DNA from 2 places in the Brevundimonas sp. BR2-1 genome. Region 2 is predicted to be linked to the other one. Evidence: riboswitches for the same ligand, from Rfam matches in the RefSeq annotation. Region 2 holds a riboswitch; the other holds the start of a gene.

Region 1 (9,226 bases), 910 kb from region 2:
ATGGCCTTGCCCGATCCCTGGCGTTCCGCGATGGCTACGGCCTGGGCCAGCGAGACGCGCGCGCCGTTGACGGCGGCGATCTCATCGCGCTCGTCCTCCCCGGCGGACCCCGGACTGGCGGCGACCGCCACTCCGGCGATGGCCGCGGCCGAGATCAGCGCCGCCGCCGACAAACTGAAAAAGAGTTTCTTGCGGGTCATGTGACATCTCCATTCGCCCGGGATCGGGCGTGATCGGACCCTAGACCGGCCAACCTTCGCCAAAGCTCTCGCGCGCGTTACAAGTTGGAAACACCCTTGATCCAGGTTCAACGTGAGGGTCCCTGGTCGTCGCGACGCGTCGGAGTGTGGAATACAGGCCGAGGAACAATCATGCATCGTCCGACCCATTTGCTCGGCCTGAACGCGCTCAGACAGCGGCGGCCGACCCTTCGGAACATCAACGAACAGGCCAGAGAGCGGCTGTCTCCGCTCGACCGCTTCGCCATCACGATCACGACACGGGTCGGAACCATGGGGTTCTTCCTGATGATCGCCACATGGTCGGTTCTCTGGCTCGGCTGGAACTTGCTGGCCCCGGTTCATCTCCGGTTCGACCCCCCGATGGGGTTCGTGCTCTGGCTGTTCATCTCCAATCTCATCCAGATCCTCCTGATGCCGTTGATCATGGTGGGCCAGAATATTCAGGGGCGTCACGCGGAAGCCAGAGCCGACGAGGATTTCGCCGTCAATCAGAAGGCCGAGCTCGAGGTGGAGGAGATCATCCAGCATCTCGAAATCCAGACAGAGATCCTCCAGCGGCTGGACGCCGCGAGCAAAGGCCCTGCGTCAGCGTGACCAGAACATCTGTCGAAAAAGCCGGTGTCCGGCGATTTCGTGCAGGATCGCAAGACTGGCGTGACCGATCACATAGGCCCAGACGAGCTTGGATGACGCCTCGTGGACGCTCATGCCCGCGGTTCGGACGGATTCGGGAAGGACGGAGATGAGGCTCATCGTTCCCGTCACCGCCATGACGCTCATGACGATCAAGCCAAGACCGTGGACGGCGTGCGCGAAGGGATGAGAGTCGATGTCAGGCAGTCGTCCACGCCGCCAAGCGGACAGGTGAAGGCGAAAGTCCTGCCAGACGGCCAAAGTCGCCTTCGGAGAGAACCACGGAACCAGAAGACTGAAGCGGGCCTCGCCCCGACGGACCAGGGTCCACAACCAGTAGGCCAGCAGTAGGCCGAGGCTGGTCAGCCCAACCCATTCGTGGAGTTCAAACGCGAAATTCTCCGGCCGTCCGGGCTTGGGCGCGATCATGAAATTGATGATGACAAGCTGGTGGATCACCGCAACTGCCAGCAGTCCGTGAAGGGCCTTCGTCATCAGGCTTCGGTCGGTTGACATCAAGCGGTCTCCTGGGATCAGGCCAAGGTTTGTGTGCCGGTGTGACGGCGTCACTTCTCTATACGCAACCCACCTGCCAAACCCTCAAACAAAGTCTACTATAAAAATGAGAAGCATTATCGAAATACTGCCTGTCGTCAGGATCGGTTGTTGACCGGATTGACCCGCTCTACCTTTCAGCCTTGAAGAGGCGCGGATAAATCGGGAGCGCGGATGCCGTTGCACAGTGAAAGACACCTCGTAGAAAGGATCGGGTGGCTGCGGGCCGCCATCCTCGGGGCCAACGATGGGCTCGTATCAACCGCCAGCCTCATCGTCGGCGTGGCCGCGGCGGCGGCGCGGCCCAGCGACATTTTGCTCACGGGCGTCGCCGGCTTGGTCGCGGGCGCGATGTCGATGGCGGCGGGTGAATACGTCTCGGTCAGCTCGCAGGCGGATACCGAGGCGGCGGATCTGGAGCGCGAAGCGGGCGAGATCGCCGCCGACCCCGAGGCTGAGGTCGCCGAACTCACCGCCATCTACGTCCGACGCGGCCTCACCGACGAAACGGCCGCCGCCGTAGCCCGCCAATTGATGGCTCATGACGCGCTGGCCGCTCATGCCCATGACGAGCTTGGTCTGGTTCCCGGAATGAAGGCGCGGCCGGTGCAGGCGGCCCTGACGTCGGCCGTGACCTTCTCTGTCGGCGCCGCAGTGCCCCTCCTCATCGCTCTCGGAGCGCCCCCGACCTGGGTCGCGCCGGCCGTGGCTACCGGGGCGCTCGTCTCGCTCGCCGGACTTGGGGCCATCGGCGCCGCCGCCGGCGGGGCAGGAAGGTTGCGCGCGGCCGGGCGGGTGGCGATCTGGGGCGCTCTGGCCATGGCGGTCACCTCCGCGGTGGGAGCGGCGGTGGGCGCGTCGCTCTGAAGCCCGGCGACCGGAGGCGAGATCGCGACTCGCCCGACCCCCGGCGAGGCGTCCGCACCGTCCGGCGCACTCGACCCGTGGCGGAAACCGGGTGTGCTGTCCGGGCATGCGGGAATCATCTCTCCCGGATCTGGAACAGATCGGCGGGCGCGGCGGACGGTCGATCGTCTTGGGATCTTCCCTGATCCTTCAACCGTCGCAGACGTCGCGTGAGATCCTTGAGGATCAGCTGTCGGGCCCGTGGCTGCATTTTGCGCCAGGACCGGATCTCCGGAACCGAACGGCCGCAGCCCACGCACCAGCCGGTTCGACCATCGAAGCGACAGACGTCGATGCAAGGCGAATCGGCACTCACGGCATGACCGCCGCAGGACGGACGCCGATCGGTGTCGGCGCGGGGATCGCCTCATCCGTTCTGGCCACGGCGGGCAGGAGCCGGGCCGAGTTGAGAATGAAGGCGAGCTCCGACGCGACGTGGATGAAGGCGGCGAACAGCGGATTGAGAAAGCCCGCAGCCGCCAGACCGATCCCCAGGGCGTCGATGGCCAGGGTGCCGGCGAAATTCTGCCAGATGATCCGGCGGGTTCGCCGCGCGATCCGCAACGTATCGACGAGACGCACGAGATCATTTCCCAGAAGCACGACATCGGCGCTTTCCTGGGCGACATCCGTGCCCGAGCCCATGGCGATGCCGACGCTGGCGGCGGCCAGCGCGGGGGCGTCATTCACGCCGTCACCTACCATGGCGACGATCCGCTTCTGCCCCACGAGCGCCTGGATGCGGGCGAGTTTGTCTTCCGGGAGCAGGCCCGCTTCAATGTCCCGAATGCCGAGGCTGGCTCCTACGGCCTGGGCGACGGGAAGGGCGTCGCCGGTCAGCAGAAGGGTGCGGATGCCGAGGCCGTGCAGCGCTTCTATGGCGCGCTTGGCCTCCGGTCGTACGGTGTCGGCGACCGCGATCGCGCCCAGCAGGCATCCGTTCCGGGCGACGTACACCTCCGAAGCCGCTTCGACGCCGGCGCTGAGCGTGCCGGGGATCGACACCGCGTTGTCCTGCATCCAAGCCTGATTGCCGACAAGGATGACGGAGGAGCCCACCCTGGCGCCGATTCCCCGGCCTGGCCTGTAGGCGAAGTGTTCCGGCTCCGTCACCGTTCGCCCCCGGTTCAGGGCGTAGGCGACGATCGCCTTGCCCAGGGGGTGTTCGGATCGCAACTCGGCGGAAGCCGCCGCGTCGAGAAGGTCGTCCGGCGTTGCGCCGGCCACGGTCACGACCGCCTGGACCTCGGGCCGACCGAAAGTCAGCGTTCCCGTCTTGTCGAGCACCACGGTATCGACCTTGCCGAGCGTCTCCAGATGGACGCCGCCCTTGATGATCGCGCCGAGCCGGGCGGAGCGACCGATGCCGCCGAGGATGGCCAGGGGCGTGCCGGCGGCGATGCCGCAGGCCCCGGCGACGATGACCACGGAAATCGTGGAGTAGATGTTCTGGGTGATCAGATAGGTCAGGACGGCCGAGCCGAGGGCGAAATAGACGAGGTAGCCCGCCATGCGGTCCGCAAGCCGTTGAACCGGCGCTCGGGAGCGCTCCGCGCGCTCCACCGCTTCGATGATCTTGCCGTAGCTCGTGTCCCTGCCGATACGCTCGGCCTGGACTTCGAGCGCGCCGGACTGATTGATGGATCCGGCGAAGACAGCGGTCCCTTCCGTCTTCTCTACCGGCATGGATTCACCGGTGATGCGGGACTCATCGACGAACGAATGGCCTGACAAGACCGCGCCATCCACCGGAATACGTCCGCCTGGCGCGACGAGGATCGCGTCGCCGATGTTGAGGTCCTCGGCCGAAATGGTCCGGATGGCGCCCGTCCGGCGAACCGAGACCTCGCGGGGCAGGAATTCCAGCAGATCGCGGATGGCCCTGCGGCCGCGGCCGACCGTCAGACCCTCCAGCACCTCGGCCACCAGCACGAAAAGCGTGATGATCAGCGCCGTGAAGAACTCGCCGATCGCCGCCGCGGCCACGATGGCGATCGTCATCGACAGTTCCATGGTCATGCGACGCTGAAGGACGTTCTCGAAGGCTTCCTTCAGGATCGGCCAACCGCCCACCAGCAGACCGACGACTCCGATCAGGCTGATCGTTTCGAGCGGCTCCCAAACCCGGAACCATACGAGCGCTGCTGTCACCGCCACGAAACCGATGCGCACCGCCTCCGTCCACTCAAACGGATGCTCGTGATCGTGACTATCGTCCTCGTGGTCATGGTCGTGATCGTGGTGATCGCGGTCATGGCCGGCGTGAACGTGGCCCTGCCCGGAATGGTCCCCGGAATCCGGGCCGGCAGGAACGATGGTGCGGGCCTCCGCCTGGTCGGCGAGGGTGGGGAGGTTGCGGCCGGACTGATCGACCATCGGAGAGTCCATTTTCTGGCTGAATGCGGGAGAGGTCATGCCGACGACGCACAAGGCTTCAACGGTGGTGCGGTCCGGACTTTCCGGCCGCGGGGTCGATCATCGTCGTCCGTCATCGTCACGGGCCCGCTACTTTGAATAGCGACGGATTATGGCGATGAGTTCGTCGGCTCCGCTCCGGCGCTCGGCCTCGGTCAGATCGGGGCGGGCCACATGGTGGCGCAGGTGGTCCTCGATCAGTTCTTCCAGCAGCCCGCCCATGGCTCCCCGCGCCGCGGCGACCTGCTGCAAAATTTGCGAACAGCCTGCTTCGGACTCGATCGCCCGCTCGATCGCGCCCAGCTGGCCGGCGATGCGCCGGACCCGCGACACGAGCTTCTTCTTGTTGGTGACTGTGTGAGCCATGGATACTCCCCTATAGTATCTTGCCCCCTTATGCGAGACCCGATAAAGGACGACATCCTGTTGGGGAGTAGCTGCCGGTGTTGATCGCCGGGGTCGGGTCAACACACTCGCGCTTCGGCGCGTGGTCCGACCAGCGGAACCGCCGCCTAGCGAGACCAGCGTATTCCACCGCCGCACCGGCCGGAGTGGAAGCGCTGTTCATCGCCCGGTGGATGCCCGTCATGACGCCCGTCGCCATCGCCGTCCTGTCTCTCAGCATGTCCACAGACGCCTTCGCGGCAGCCGTCGGTCGCGGCGCTTCGCATCGACCGAGCCCCCTGAGCGCGATCAGGGCCGGGCTCGTGTTTGGCGTCATCGAGGCGATCACCCCGGTGATCGGCTGGTCTCTGGGCCTGGTCGCCGCAGGCCTCGTGGAGAGGATCGATCACTGGATCGCCTTCAGCCTGCTGGCGGCCGTCGGCGGAAAAATGATCCGGGAGGCCGTCCGCGCCGGGCCTGAAACCGGAGAGGGCGCCCCTCGTCGGTCCGGATCGTGGGGCCTGATCGCCACGGCGGTGGGGACCAGTATCGATGCGGCCGCAGTCGGCGTCGGCCTGGCCTTCATGGGCGCCAACATCTGGGTCATCGCCGGTTCGATCGGCGTCACGACCTTCCTGATGACCACGCTCGGTATGCTGATTGGCCGGGCGGTCGGCCGACGCTTCGGCAAGATCGTCGAACTCCTCGGAGGTCTGGCGCTGATCGCCCTCGGGTTGACGATCCTGCTCGAACATCTGGGTGTTCTCGGGGGCTGAACCGAGGGCCACGGGCGTCGCGTGGCTGGATCGGAAGACAGAGCGTGCCTTGAGCCTCAGTCGCGGCGATCCTGCAAGGCGCCGTCCTCTACCCGGATCCGCCAGGCGACGAGTAGCGCATTGGCGACGCTCCAGATCAGAGCGATCCAGACCTGGCCAAAGACCAGCGGCAGGACGAGAATCTCCAGCGATGCGACGATGTAGTTGGGGTGGCGCACAAACCGGTAGGGGCCGTGCATCTCTAGCGGCGCACCGGGCAGGGTGATGATCCGCGTGGTCCAGAACCGCCCCAGCGTCGAGATAACCCACAGCCGTCCAAACTGCAGGACGACGTACAGCGCCAGCCACCCCAGGTTCGGAGCCATCGTCCACGGCGTGAGGATGGCGATGGCCGCCAGCCAGCTGGCGTGCAGCACGATGAACAGCGGATAGTGACCGGACCCGACCTCGACTGCGCCTTCCGCCAGTAGCCGTCTGGTGTTGCGATCCGCCAGCCACAGCTCCCACAGCCGTTGCGCGGCCACCAGCCCGAGCACCAGCCACATCACGCGTGCACGATCATCAGTCCGGCGGTGAAGCCGGGCCCCAGGGTGGTCAGGAGGAGGGGGCCTTTCGCTTCGTCGTCCAGCATGGCCTTGAGCACGAACAGCACTGTCGCCGCGCTCATGTTGCCGTGGTCGCGCAGGACGTCGCGGGTGTGGGTCAGCGACCCTTCGGACAGCTCGAAACAGGCCTCCAGCGCCTCGATCACCTTGGCCCCGCCGGGATGACAGACGAACCCACCGACGTCCGCCGGAGTCATGCCTTGGCGGGCCAGGAAGTCGAGCGCCACGGGCCGGAAATCGTTCTGGACCAGGCTCGGAATATCGCGGCTGAACACGACCTTCAGGCCGTCGTCGGCGACGTCCCAGCCCATGACGTCGAGGCTGTCGGGCCAGGTGTGCTCGCGGCTGGCCCCCAACGCCGGGCCGGTGGCATCGTCGCGGCACGAGATCACCGCCGCCGCCGCGCCGTCGCCGAACAGGGCGGTGGCGACCAGATTGCTCTTGGACCGGTCCTGGGCCCGGAAGGTGAGGGCGCACAGCTCGACCACCAGCAGCAACACACGCTCGTCCGGGTGCGCCCGGGCGATGTCGGCGGCCCGCGCCAGCCCGACCACGCCCCCGGCGCAGCCCAGGCCGAAGATCGGCAGCCGCCGCACATCCGGCCGGAACGGCATCACCTGCATCAGCCGCGCGTCCAGACCCGGTGTCGCGATGCCGGTCGTGCAGACGACCACGATGGCGTCGATGTCCTCTGCTTCGAGTCCCGCCTCATTCAGCGCCTTGCCCGCAGCTTCGGCCAGCACCGTGACCGCATTCTCCAAGAACAGGTCGTTGCGTTCGGAAAAGCTGTGCGGCTTCAGATACCATTCGATGGGGACGCAGGAATGCCGCGTCTCGATCAGGGCGTTGCGATAGATGGGGGCCAGCCGCTCGAACCCGCCGTGGGTGGTGGCGAACATCTCCGCTCCGTTGGCCGCTACATCCTCCTGGCGCAGCACGTGGGGCGGCCAGGCCAACGCCAGAGCCTGTAGCCGCGGTGGGATGTCACTCACGCGATGCTCCGGGTCGTGCAACCAACACACATGCGCTTGGCGGACCGCAACCTAGCGCGACCGCGCGGGCTAGGTTCCCGCGAGCCGTCATGCCGACCTGCATGCATTCGACGATTCTGCCGGCGCAGGGGAAACTCGATGACGATGACGACGAGGTCGGGTCGTGGTCGATAGGAGGTTGGTGAGACTGCGTGGTCGGCCACCCGCGTCAGCGGAGGGGCGCGCGATCGGGCTTCGATGGAATCCTGAGTCGGTTTCGCGGGCGCCGACCGGGGCCGGTCAGTGAATGACTTCGCCCATGACCGGATCAACGCGGCGAAGCTGACCGGCGGAGTCCTGGATGAAGACTTCCACCTCCCGCCCCTGGTCCAGCAGTTGGCTCGCCCGAAGCAGGGCGGCGTCCAGGGCATCAACGCTGTAGTCATAGTGGCCCGCGTCCTGGCCGTCTCGCATCAGTCGCCATTCTCCGCCCGACCGAATGACCGTAACCTGGATCGGGGGAAGGCTCGTCGGCATGAGTGCGTCCTCGGTCGCGAGACGAGAGTCTAGAGTCGGATAGGCGCTACGGCAACGGCGCCGGAACGTGGCGGCCTGAACAGGCCATGCCGTGACTTCGCCAGTCTCGGCGCCACGGTTTTCCCAGACCGTGAGCTCGATGATCACGCCGGCCGGTCGAACGAGCGCGCGACCGCGTCTTTTCGGATACTGCTGACGGACCGAATTCGCGCCGCCTGGCCGCTGTCAGAGATATTTGGTGATCGCCTTGAACTCGGCGACCGCTTGTCGGGCCTCCGACGGATCACCGTCCGAAGCATGCGCCAGGCAATGGTCGATATGGTCGTGGATCAGGGTCTTCTTGGCCGCCGCCACCGCCTTTTCGATCGCATGAAGTTGCTGGGCCAGGTCGAGGCAGCTGCGTCCCGCCTCGATCATGCCGATGGTCTTGCGCAGATGCCCCTCGGCGCGTTTCAGCCGATTGACGATCTCGGGGTGGGATTCATGAGCGACGTGAGCCATGATCCAATGCTATCCCCCTGGAGGGGATATGGCTAGCGGCTTCATCCGCGCGTTTCAGACGGTTCCTGATGTTCTCTCCACTTCGCCACGCCGGCTATCGCCACCTCTTCATTGCCCAAGTCTCGGCCTTGCTGGGGACCGGGATGGCGACCGTGGCGCTCGGGCTGCTGGCTTACGACCTCGCGGGCGCGAACGCGGGCGAAATCCTCGGCGCGGCCCTGGCGATCAAGATGATCGCCTATATCGGCGTGGCGCCGTTCGCGAGCGCGCTTTCGGCCCGGCTGCCCAGGAAGGTGCTGCTGGTTTCACTGGACGTGGTGCGCGCCGGCGTGGCCGCCGCCCTGCCGTTCGTCGGCGAGGCCTGGCAGGTCTATGCCCTGATGACCGTGCTCTATGTGGCTTCAGCCGCCTTCACCCCGGCCTTCCAGGCGATGATCCCCGATCTGCTGCCGGACGAAGGGGAATACACCAAGGCCCTGTCTCTCTCGCGGCTCGCCGCCGACCTGGAGAGCGTCGCCAGTCCCGTGCTCGCGGCCCTGCTGCTGGCGGTAATGAGTTACAGCAACCTGTTCGCGGGCACTGCCGTGGGTTTCGTGGCGTCCGCTCTGTTCGTGGTCACCGCTGTCCTGCCCAAGCTCGGCACGGCGGCCCAGAAGCCCTTCCTGCAACGCCTCACCGGCGGCATGCGCCTGTTCGCCCTG
Region 2 (9,226 bases):
AGTCTGATGCTCTATCCAGCTGAGCTACGGGCGCGCTTGGCCGCGAACGGCGAGGGCGGGTATCTAGCGGACGGGCGGCGAGGGGGCAAGGGCCAGAAGACGGGTTTTCCGCCCTGCCGTGTCTATGGGCGACGGAACGGCGCCACGCGGGGCTTTCGTTCGCGACGGCGGCGGGGCAGGGTGGTCCCGCCTCCCCCGAATTCGTCCCGCGATACAGACCTGAGCTCTCCATGATCCACCTTCCGCATCGGTCCGTCCGCGTCCTTACGGCCGTGCTCGTCGCGGCGGGTCTGGCGCTGGGCGGATGCGGAGGCGTGGGGTCGGGAACGACCGGTCCGGCCGGGGTCGCGCCCGCCAGCCCGGCTCCCGCCCCCGTCGCCCGGGGTCCGTTCGTGGCGGCCGCCAATCCGCTGGCGGTGGAGGCGGGGCTGAAGGTGCTGCGCGAGGGCGGGTCGGCCGTGGACGCCGCCGTGGCCATCCAGGCGGTGCTGGGCCTGGTCGAGCCGCAGTCGTCGGGACTGGGCGGCGGGGCCTTCATGATGATGTTCGACGCCGCGACCGGCGAGGTCACCAGCTATGACGGGCGCGAGACCGCGCCGGCGGCCGCAACCCCGGACCTGTTCTATGAGAACGGCCGCCCGCTGGGCGTCGGCGAGGCGGTCCTGAGCGGGCGTTCGACCGGCGCGCCCGGCGCCGTGGCCATGCTCGCGATGGCGCACAGGGCGCATGGACGCCTGCCGTGGAACGCCCTGTTCGGGGACGCCGAACGGCTGGCCCGCGACGGCTTTGTGGTCAGCCCGCGGCTGGCCGGCTTCATCGCCGCAACCCGGGGCCAGGCGCGGACCCGCTGGGCCAATGCCTATTTCACCAGGGCGGACGGGAACCGCTACGTCGCCGGCGACGTGCTGAGGAACCCCGCCTACGCCGACACCGTGGCCGAGCTGGCGGCCGGCGGAGCCGAGGTCTTCTACAACGGACGGATCGCGGGCGAGATCGTGGCCACGGTGGCGCAGGAGCCCCGGCCCGGCGCCCTGACGGCGGAGGACATCGCCGCCTATGAACCGGTGGAGCGCGGGGCCCTGTGCCGTCCCTACCGGGTCTATGTCGTCTGCGTGCCGCCCCCGCCCTCCAGCGGAGTGGCCGTGCTCCAACTGCTGGCCATGGCCGAACGGACGCCCGATATTCACGCCGGCCCTGACAGCGCCGAGGCCTGGACGGCCTTCGCCCAGTTGCAGCGGCTGATGTACGCCGATCGCGACCGCTATGTCGGCGACCCGGGCTTCGTCCGCGTGCCGGTCCAGGGATTGCTGGACCCCGACTATGTCGCGGCCCGCGCCGCCCTCGCCCCGGGCCTGACGGGCGCCGCCGAGGCCGGCGCGCCCCCGGGCGGCGTCTTCGCCGGACCCGACGCCACGCGCGAGCCGGCGGGGACGTCCCATCTCGTCGTCGTCGATGCGCAGGGCAATGCGGTCAGCATGACGACCACGGTCGAAAGCGTCTTCGGCTCGGGCCGGATGGCGGCGGGCTTCTTCCTCAACAACCAGCTGACCGACTTCTCCTTCACTCCGACCCGGCCGGACGGGACGCCGGCGGCCAATGCGGCGGCGGCGGGCAAGCGGCCGCGGTCGTCGATGTCGCCCGTGCTGGTTTTCGACCATCAGGGCCGGCTGCTGGGTGCGTTCGGCTCGCCCGGCGGGACCTCGATCCTGGCCTATAACGCCAAGGCCCTGATCGCCGTTCTGGATTGGGGTCTGCCGGTGCAGGCGGCCTTCGACCTGCCCAATCTGGTGGCTCGCGGCGACGGCTTCGGGGCGGACACGGACCGCTTCTCCGAAGAACTGCGCGCCGGGCTGGCCGCGCGCGGCGTGGTGCTCAGCCCCAACGCCAGCGAGAATTCCGGCCTGCATGGCGCGATCTGGCGTCAGGGAACGATGGGCTGGGGCTGGGACGGCGGCGCGGATGATCGCCGCGAGGGCGTGGCGCGGACGTACTGAGGGGGCCTACCGCGTTTCGCGCTACTTGAGGCCCGGATGTCCGCGCTCAAGCAGGCCGCGACCGCGTCGCGGCCGTTAGCGCAACAAGGATGCGCTTATTCCGGCTTGATCGACAGCTGGAAGGCGATCACGCCCTCGGACACGTCCGTGTCGACGCCGTGGCCCGCGCGCAGGCCCTCGGTCTCGATCTCGCGATAGGCGACACTGACCGAGGTGTGCACCGGCCCCCGCCGCATGGCCACGCCGACCGAGGCGTCGCCGAGGAAATTGCCCGAATCCTGGCTGTAACCCGATCGTGCGAAGTCGCCGTCGCGGGTACGGGCGAAATTATAGCCGACGGCCCGGCCTGAACCCGCCGCATACAGATACCAGCGCGGGCGCTCGCCGAAGGCGTCGCCGCCGTCCGGGACCAGTTTCTCGATGCCGCGGCCGATGCGAAGGGTGGCGCCGGCCTCGGTCGTGCCGCCGCGGGTTCCGACCCCGACCCCGACATGCGGCGTCAGGGTGACGTCCAGTCCCGACGCCGTCTGGCCCAAGGTCTCGGTCCAGCCCCGCGTATAGGTCAGGTCATAGTGTTCGGCGTCGAAGGTCGCCGGATCCAGCGGCCCGGGAGGCAGGGGCGAGCCGTCGAGACGGCGGACCGATCCTTGGGCGCGCAGGCGCAGGCGGTCCTCATAACCGTCGTTCTCGAACCACACGTCCCGGCTGGAGGCGGCCCATTGCGAGGTCCGGTCGCGCTCGGGCGCATAGCCCGTCCAGCCGCCGGCGGTGTCCCAGGCCGGGTCGCTGGCGAAGCGGGCGTCGCGATCGAGGCGGGTCAGAAGGTCGGCGACGTTGGCGGGGCGTTCGGGAGCGACCCTCCACGGGTCGGACTGGATGGTCCGGGCGTCCTGCGAAGCAGCGGCGAACGCCGGGACCCACAGGGCCACAGTCGCCAATACTCCGGCAAGGATCGCCGTCCTTCGCATCAACGGTTCCTCCCCGATCCGTTAGCGAATCCGACCCTGCACGATGCGGGCCATCCCGCCAACAGCCATTTCGGCGTCACAGATCGGACGATGAACGTGAGCCGATGGGCCGGGTTCCGCAATCGGGTGAACCCCTCAGGCCAGTTTCAGTCCTGTCCTACTGGCAGGCGAGACACTCGTCATAGTCGGTGCGCGCCGCCGAGAAGAGGTCCGGCTGGTTCGGATCGACCTCGGCCTCGGCCTTGTCCTCGGCGCCGGCGAAGGCGGCCCGCTGAACCGACTTGGAGCGCAGGTAGTAGAGCGATTTGACGCCCTTCTCCCAGGCCGACCAGTGCAGCATGTGCAGGTCCCATTTGTTCACGTCGCCGGGGATGAACAGGTTGATCGACTGGGCCTGGCAGATTTCCGGCGACCGGTCGGCCGACAGTTCCACGATCCAGCGCTGGTCCAGTTCGAAGGCGGTCTTGAAGATGGCCTTTTCGTCGTCGCTCAGGACGTCGAGATGCTGCACCGAGCCCTCGTGCTCCAGGATCGAGGACCAGACCTCGCTGGTGTCGATGCCCTTCTCGCCCAGCAGGCGCTCCAGATAGGGGTTCTTGACCGCGAACGAGCCCGACAGGGTCTTGTGCGTATAGATGTTGGCCGGGATCGGCTCGATGCCGGCGCTGGTGCCGCCGCAGATGATCGAGATCGAGGCGGTCGGGGCGATGGCCAGCTTGTGGCTGAACCGCTCCATGACGCCGCGCTCGGCGGCATCCTCGCAGGCGCCCTTTTCTTCGGCCAGCAGGCGGCTGGCCTTGTCGGCCTCGCGGCGCAGATGTTTGAACAGCCGCATGTTCCACGACTTGGCCATGGCGCTTTCGAAGGCCACGCCCTGGGCCTGCAGGAAGGAGTGGAAGCCCATCAGCCCCAGACCCACCGAACGCTCGCGCCTGGCCGAATAGACGGCCGCGGCCATGGCCGGGGGGGCGCGGCGGATGAAGTCTTCCAGAACGTTGTCGAGGAAGCGCATCACGTCCTCGATGAAGCGGGGCTCCTCGCGCCATTCCAGGAACATCTCGGCGTTGACGGAGGACAGGCAGCAGACGGCGGTGCGGTCGACGCCCAGATGGTCGCGGCCGGTGTGCAGGGTGATCTCCGAGCACAGGTTCGACTGTTTGACCGACAGGCCGAGGTCGCGCTGATGCTGCGGCATCTGGCGGTTCACGGTGTCGGAGAAGATCAGATAGGGCTCGCCGGTCTGCAGGCGGATCTCGAGGATCTTCTGCCACAGGGCGCGGGCGTCGACGGTCTTCACCACCTCCTGGTTCTTGGGCGACAGCAGGTCGAAGGTCCTGCCGTCGCGCACCGCCTCCATGAAGGCGTCCGAGACGTTGATGCCATGGTGCAGGTTCAGGGATTTGCGGTTGAAGTCGCCCGAGGGTTTGCGGATTTCGAGGAACTCCTCGATCTCGGGGTGGTGGACGTCCAGGTAGACGGCGGCGGAACCGCGGCGCAGCGAGCCCTGGCTGATCGCCAGCGTCAGGGAGTCCATCACGCGGATGAAGGGGATGATGCCGGACGTCTGGCCCGCGCCCTTGACCTTCTCGCCGATCGACCGGACGCCGCCCCAGTAGGTGCCGATGCCGCCGCCGTTCGAGGCCAGGGCCACGTTCTCGTTCCAGACCGACTGGATGCCGTCGAGGCTGTCGGCCACGGCGTTCAGGAAACAGCTGATCGGCAGGCCGCGGTCGGCGCCGCCGTTCGACAGCACCGGCGTCGAGGGCATGAACCAGAGTTTGGACATGTAGTCATAGACGCGCTGGGCGTGGTCGGCGTCGTCGGCATAGGCCGTGGCGACGCGGGCGAACATGTCCTGATAGCTCTCGCCGGCCAGCAGATATCGATCCTCCAGCGTCTTCTTGCCGAAGTCGGTCAGCAGGTCGTCGCGGGACCGGTCGAGCTGAATGGATCTCACCACGGACAGATGGGGACGCGTGGTCGCATCACCGTCCGTCGGGGACACGAAATCAACCGTCTTCAACGCTTCGCCGCCAGCCATGGTATTCGCCGCCCTGAACAAAATCGAATGGGTTTCCCCGCGCCGCGAACCACAAGACCTAGTGGCTGAAGCGCTCCCCAAGCCCACATATGGGGCGCAGATGGCTAACCAACCGTCAACGGGGTTGACGATCACTTTCTGGGCGAATCGGCCTCAAGACGGGGGATGAGCCTGTGGACAGGCCGCGACGAGGGCGTGACAAGCCTCACCGCATTCTGTTCACGAACGCGTGAGTGGAACGTCACACAAGCGGGACCGTTAGCAGCCGATGACCGCCGACCAGACGATCACATTTTTCCGCCGGATGTTGCGCATAGCCCGGACGGAAATTGCGGCCGTGTCGGCCCTGTTCATCGCCGCCCTCGGGGTCATGACCTTCGTCGAGGTGGCGGACGACATGACCGAGGCCGACGGCCAGGCCTTCGATCAGGCGGTTCTGGCCTGGATGCAGCCTGTCGCCGGCGAGCCGCGGGGGCCGTGGTGGCTCAGGGAGGCGGCGGCCGACCTGACCTCGCTGGGCGGCATATCGGTGCTGGCCCTGTTCGCGGTAATCGCATTCGCCTTCCTGCTGATCCAGCGCAAGAACCTGTCGGCCCTGCTTCTGGTGGTGGGTCTGGCCGGGGGCGTCGCGCTGAGCGAGGGGTTGAAGGCGATGTTCGGGCGCGAACGGCCGCCCTCCGCCTTCCAGGCGGTGGACACGCTGAACGCCAGCTTCCCGTCCGGCCACGCCCTGCTGTCGACCGTCTTCTACCTGACCCTCGGGGTGATGCTGACCCGGGCCTTCCCGCGCGCCCATCTGAAGGCCTTCGTGCTTGGGGCGGCCATACTGATCGCCCTGCTGATCGGACTGACGCGGGTCTATCTCGGGGCCCACTGGGCCTCGGACGTGTTTGCGGGCTGGTGCGCCGGCGCGGCCTGGGCCATGGCCCTGTGGCTGGTCGCCTATGCGATCGGACGCAGGCAGGCCGTCAGCGACACCGGCCCGCACGACGAGGTCTTGCCGCCGGAGCCCGTGGCGGATACACCGCCCGCCGTCATCGGGGAGTAGCCGCCCGCATCTCTCAGCGGGGTTCGCGTCAACACACTTCCTCTCGCCCGGAGAGGATGGCGCGTTCTTAAGTGGCCCTATCGTCTCGCGCGCGGCGCGAGACTGCTTGAGGGCGGACCGTATCGGTCCTCAAGCAGCGAGCCTCCGCGAGGCGAGCGTAGGATCACCTACATGGCAAGACCGCTGGCTTCGCAGGGCGCTTCCACGCGGGGGCCGGCTGCGGATGCCAATGGTCTGTCCGCCGAACCCCCGCGCATGAAGCCGAGTTGGAAGCCTTCCTGATATCGACCGGCCTCGTCTCCATCGCGGAGATCGGGGACAAGACCATGCTGCTGGCCATCATGCTGGCGGCGACCTGGCGGCGACCGCTGCCGATCATCCTCGGCATTCTGGCGGCCACGGCGGCCAATCACGCCTTCGCGGCCCTGGCCGGTTCCGTGCTGGCCCGGTTCATGGATGGCGAGTGGCTGCGTTGGGGCGTGGGCCTGGCCTTCATCGGTTTCGCCGTCTGGGCCCTGATCCCCGACCGGTTCGATGAAGAGCCGGACATGACCGAAAAGACCTTCGCCGGCGTGTTCTGGACCACGACGGCCGCCTTCTTCCTGATCGAGATGGGCGACAAGACCCAGGTCGCCACCGCCATGCTGGCCGCGCAGTTCCAGAACCTGGCGCTGGTCGTGGCGGGTTCGACCCTCGGGATGATGCTGGTCAACGCCCCGGCGGTGCTGCTCGGCGAGGTCGCGGCCCGCAAACTGCCGCTGACATGGATTCGCCTCGCCGCGGCTCTGGGTTTCGCCGCAACCGGGGTGTGGGTTCTGCTCGCGCGCTGATAGAAGCCCGTTCCTCCCGCCACCCGAGTGTTCCTGTCGATGAAGTTTCTGATGCGCCTGACCGCGGTTGTCCTGCTGATCGTCATCATCGGTTCGATGGTGGGACCCTTCCAGAACGTGGAGGCCGCCAGCAATGTCTGGGACAAGGCCGCCCATTTCGTCGCCTTCGGTCTGATCCTGTGGAGCTTCGGCGTGCTGTTCCGCCGCCTGCCGCGCACCCTGGCGGCGCTTTCGGCGCTGGCGCTCGGCGGCGCGGTCGAGATCGTTCAGGGCATGGTCGGCCGCGACGCCAGCTGGGGCGACCTGCTGGCCGACGGCCTGGGCATCGTGACCGCCCTTCTGCTCTGGGCCGTCTGGCGGCGCTTCGAGCCGCGCACGGCGTTTCAGACCTCGAACACCCGATAGGGCGTCTCGCCCAGCGTCCGCAGCACGGGCAGGGCGACGTTGTAGACCGGCGTCCCCTTGTTGGTCCGGCCCTCGGGCGCGCCGCGATGGGCGTGGCCGTGCACCACCAGGCTGATGTTGTCATAGCGGTCGATGGTCTCGGCCAGCCGGGACGAGCCCAGGAAGGCGTGGATCTCGGGCGGCTCGCCCATCACCGTGTCGACCACGGGCGAATAGTGCAGCACCACGACCGACCGCTCGGTGCGCAGCATGCGGATCGAGTTTTCGATCCCGTTGGCGTCCTCGACCGCCTCCTGCACGAACGACTTGATCGAGGCCTCGCCGAACGGGCTCAGCATGTAGCGGCCGAAGCCGCCGATGAACCCCTTGCCGCCCGCGAAGCCGACGCCCTCGATCTCATAGGCCTGGCCGGTCAGCACCTTCACGCCGGCGTCGCACAGCATCTTCGTCACATGTTCGGGCTGGCCACACTCATGCTCGTGGTTGCCCAGCACCCCGACCATCGGAATCTGGCATCCCCGCAGGTCCTCCAGAAGGATCTCCACCTCCCGCGTCTTGCCGAAATTGGTCAGGTCGCCGCACAGGCACAGGACGTCGGCGTCTTCATGCACCCGGTCGAACAGTTCCCGGTGGGGCCGGTCGTGCGCTTCGCCGACGTGCAGGTCGCCGACAGCCGCCACGCGCAGCTTCTTCTTCGGCCCGGCCTCCATGCCGGGTTGGGGCGTCTGGGGATCCACCTCGCTCATGACCGCCGGCTCCTGACGCTCAAGTCGCCAGCGACCGCGTCGCGAGCCTGGCGCCCAACCTCAATGTATGGGGTCATGGCGCTCCTCCAGCCCCTTGCCGACGATGTCGCCGAAGCCCCATTCGGTGATGTCGAAGATGTAGTCCCGCGGGCTGAACAGCCGCCCGCGGCACACCTTGACCCGCGGGGCCGGCAGATCGACCTGGGCCTCCAGCCGTCCCGTCAGCTCCCGCATCAACCAGGCGGGAATCTTGTCCCGCTCGGTCGGGTAGGCGAAGCGGTAGTTCAACAGGTGCGCCAGCAATACCTCCCAGTAGAGGTCCATCTGGTCGAGCAGGAATTTCCAGTCGATAGCCTCGGCCTGTTTGAGGATGACGTGGTTCACGTCTGCCCCGTCGAAGCGGTAGCGGTCCTGGATGAAGACCTTGCTCAGGATCAGGGCGGTCGGCGGGGTAATGCCGACGGTATGGCCGTACACCTCGATCGTGTCCTTGCCGAACCAGCTGTCCGACACCGCGATCGTGCCGTTCGACATGGCGAAGATCACGTCGAAGAACCGCTTGTCGTCCTTCCATACCTTGGCGATCCAGCGCTCGTCCTCGACGTCGGTGCGGAAGCCCCGGGCCTGGAAGAAGGCGAGGATGCGCGGGTAGTCGCCGGGTTTGCAGAAGACGTCCAGGTCCTTGGTCGGCCTGCGAATACCGGTATAGGCGGTCACCGCATAGGTGCCGGACAGCAGGAAGGGGATGCCGCTCTCCTTCAGCAGCCGCAGGGATTCCTCATAGAATTCGACCGCGTCCGGAGGCGGCCGGAAGCTGGGATCGATGACGGTGTCTGACATGCTCCAGCGCTCCATTTCCGCCGGTTATGGCGAAGGGTCTGGAAACGGCTGCGGTCGGGCGGGGGTTCCTGCTTCACAGATGCATCCGGGTTGAGACGGATTTGTTTACGCATTCACCGTAACGCTGCGGCTGTTCAGTAGAGGGCCGGGGAGGCTCGGGTTGAAGGGTCGTTGGCGTTTATTCAGGCACGAAGCGGGCCGTGTCGCCGGGCCGCCGGCCTGGGCATATGTGCTGCTGTTCGCCGCTTCCCAACTGATCGGTCACTGGAGCGTGGCCACCTACGGCGCGGTGCTGATCTGGCTGTCCAACGGCATCATGGCGGCGGCCCTGCTGCAGCTGCACCGGCGCCAGGC

The links. Region 2 has a riboswitch for manganese ahead of BrevBR_RS06025 (TMEM165/GDT1 family protein). Riboswitches for the same ligand answer to the same signal wherever they lie in the genome.
Region 1: another riboswitch for manganese. It lies ahead of BrevBR_RS01515 (manganese efflux pump MntP); the one in region 2 lies ahead of BrevBR_RS06025 (TMEM165/GDT1 family protein).

The regions. Positions count from the first base shown of each region.
Region 1 covers NZ_JARKMV010000001.1:294,639-303,864, reverse strand. Annotated here, with positions in the region: gene BrevBR_RS01545 (PepSY domain-containing protein) at 1-200, opposite strand, end outside; gene BrevBR_RS01540 (DUF1003 domain-containing protein) at 372-836, shown strand; gene BrevBR_RS01535 (cytochrome b/b6 domain-containing protein) at 828-1,370, opposite strand; gene BrevBR_RS01530 (VIT1/CCC1 transporter family protein) at 1,605-2,297, shown strand; gene BrevBR_RS16540 (DUF1289 domain-containing protein) at 2,413-2,652, opposite strand; gene BrevBR_RS01525 (heavy metal translocating P-type ATPase) at 2,649-4,712, opposite strand; gene BrevBR_RS01520 (metal/formaldehyde-sensitive transcriptional repressor) at 4,842-5,117, opposite strand; yybP-ykoY riboswitch at 5,171-5,338, shown strand; gene BrevBR_RS01515 (manganese efflux pump MntP) at 5,339-5,911, shown strand; gene BrevBR_RS01510 (isoprenylcysteine carboxyl methyltransferase family protein) at 5,968-6,456, opposite strand; gene BrevBR_RS01505 (type III polyketide synthase) at 6,456-7,508, opposite strand; gene BrevBR_RS01500 (hypothetical protein) at 7,788-8,024, opposite strand; gene BrevBR_RS01495 (metal-sensing transcriptional repressor) at 8,250-8,525, opposite strand; gene BrevBR_RS01490 (MFS transporter) at 8,594-9,226, shown strand, end outside.
Region 2 covers NZ_JARKMV010000001.1:1,207,426-1,216,651, reverse strand. Annotated here, with positions in the region: tRNA gene BrevBR_RS06050 (tRNA-Arg) at 1-34, opposite strand, end outside; gene BrevBR_RS06045 (gamma-glutamyltransferase family protein) at 231-1,994, shown strand; gene BrevBR_RS06040 (lipid A-modifier LpxR family protein) at 2,090-2,923, opposite strand; gene BrevBR_RS06035 (ribonucleoside-diphosphate reductase subunit alpha) at 3,120-5,003, opposite strand; gene BrevBR_RS06030 (phosphatase PAP2 family protein) at 5,341-6,051, shown strand; yybP-ykoY riboswitch at 6,031-6,119, shown strand; gene BrevBR_RS06025 (TMEM165/GDT1 family protein) at 6,318-6,881, shown strand; gene BrevBR_RS06020 (VanZ family protein) at 6,933-7,286, shown strand; gene BrevBR_RS06015 (metallophosphoesterase family protein) at 7,265-8,032, opposite strand; gene BrevBR_RS06010 (hypothetical protein) at 8,093-8,872, opposite strand; gene BrevBR_RS06005 (hybrid sensor histidine kinase/response regulator) at 9,102-9,226, shown strand, end outside.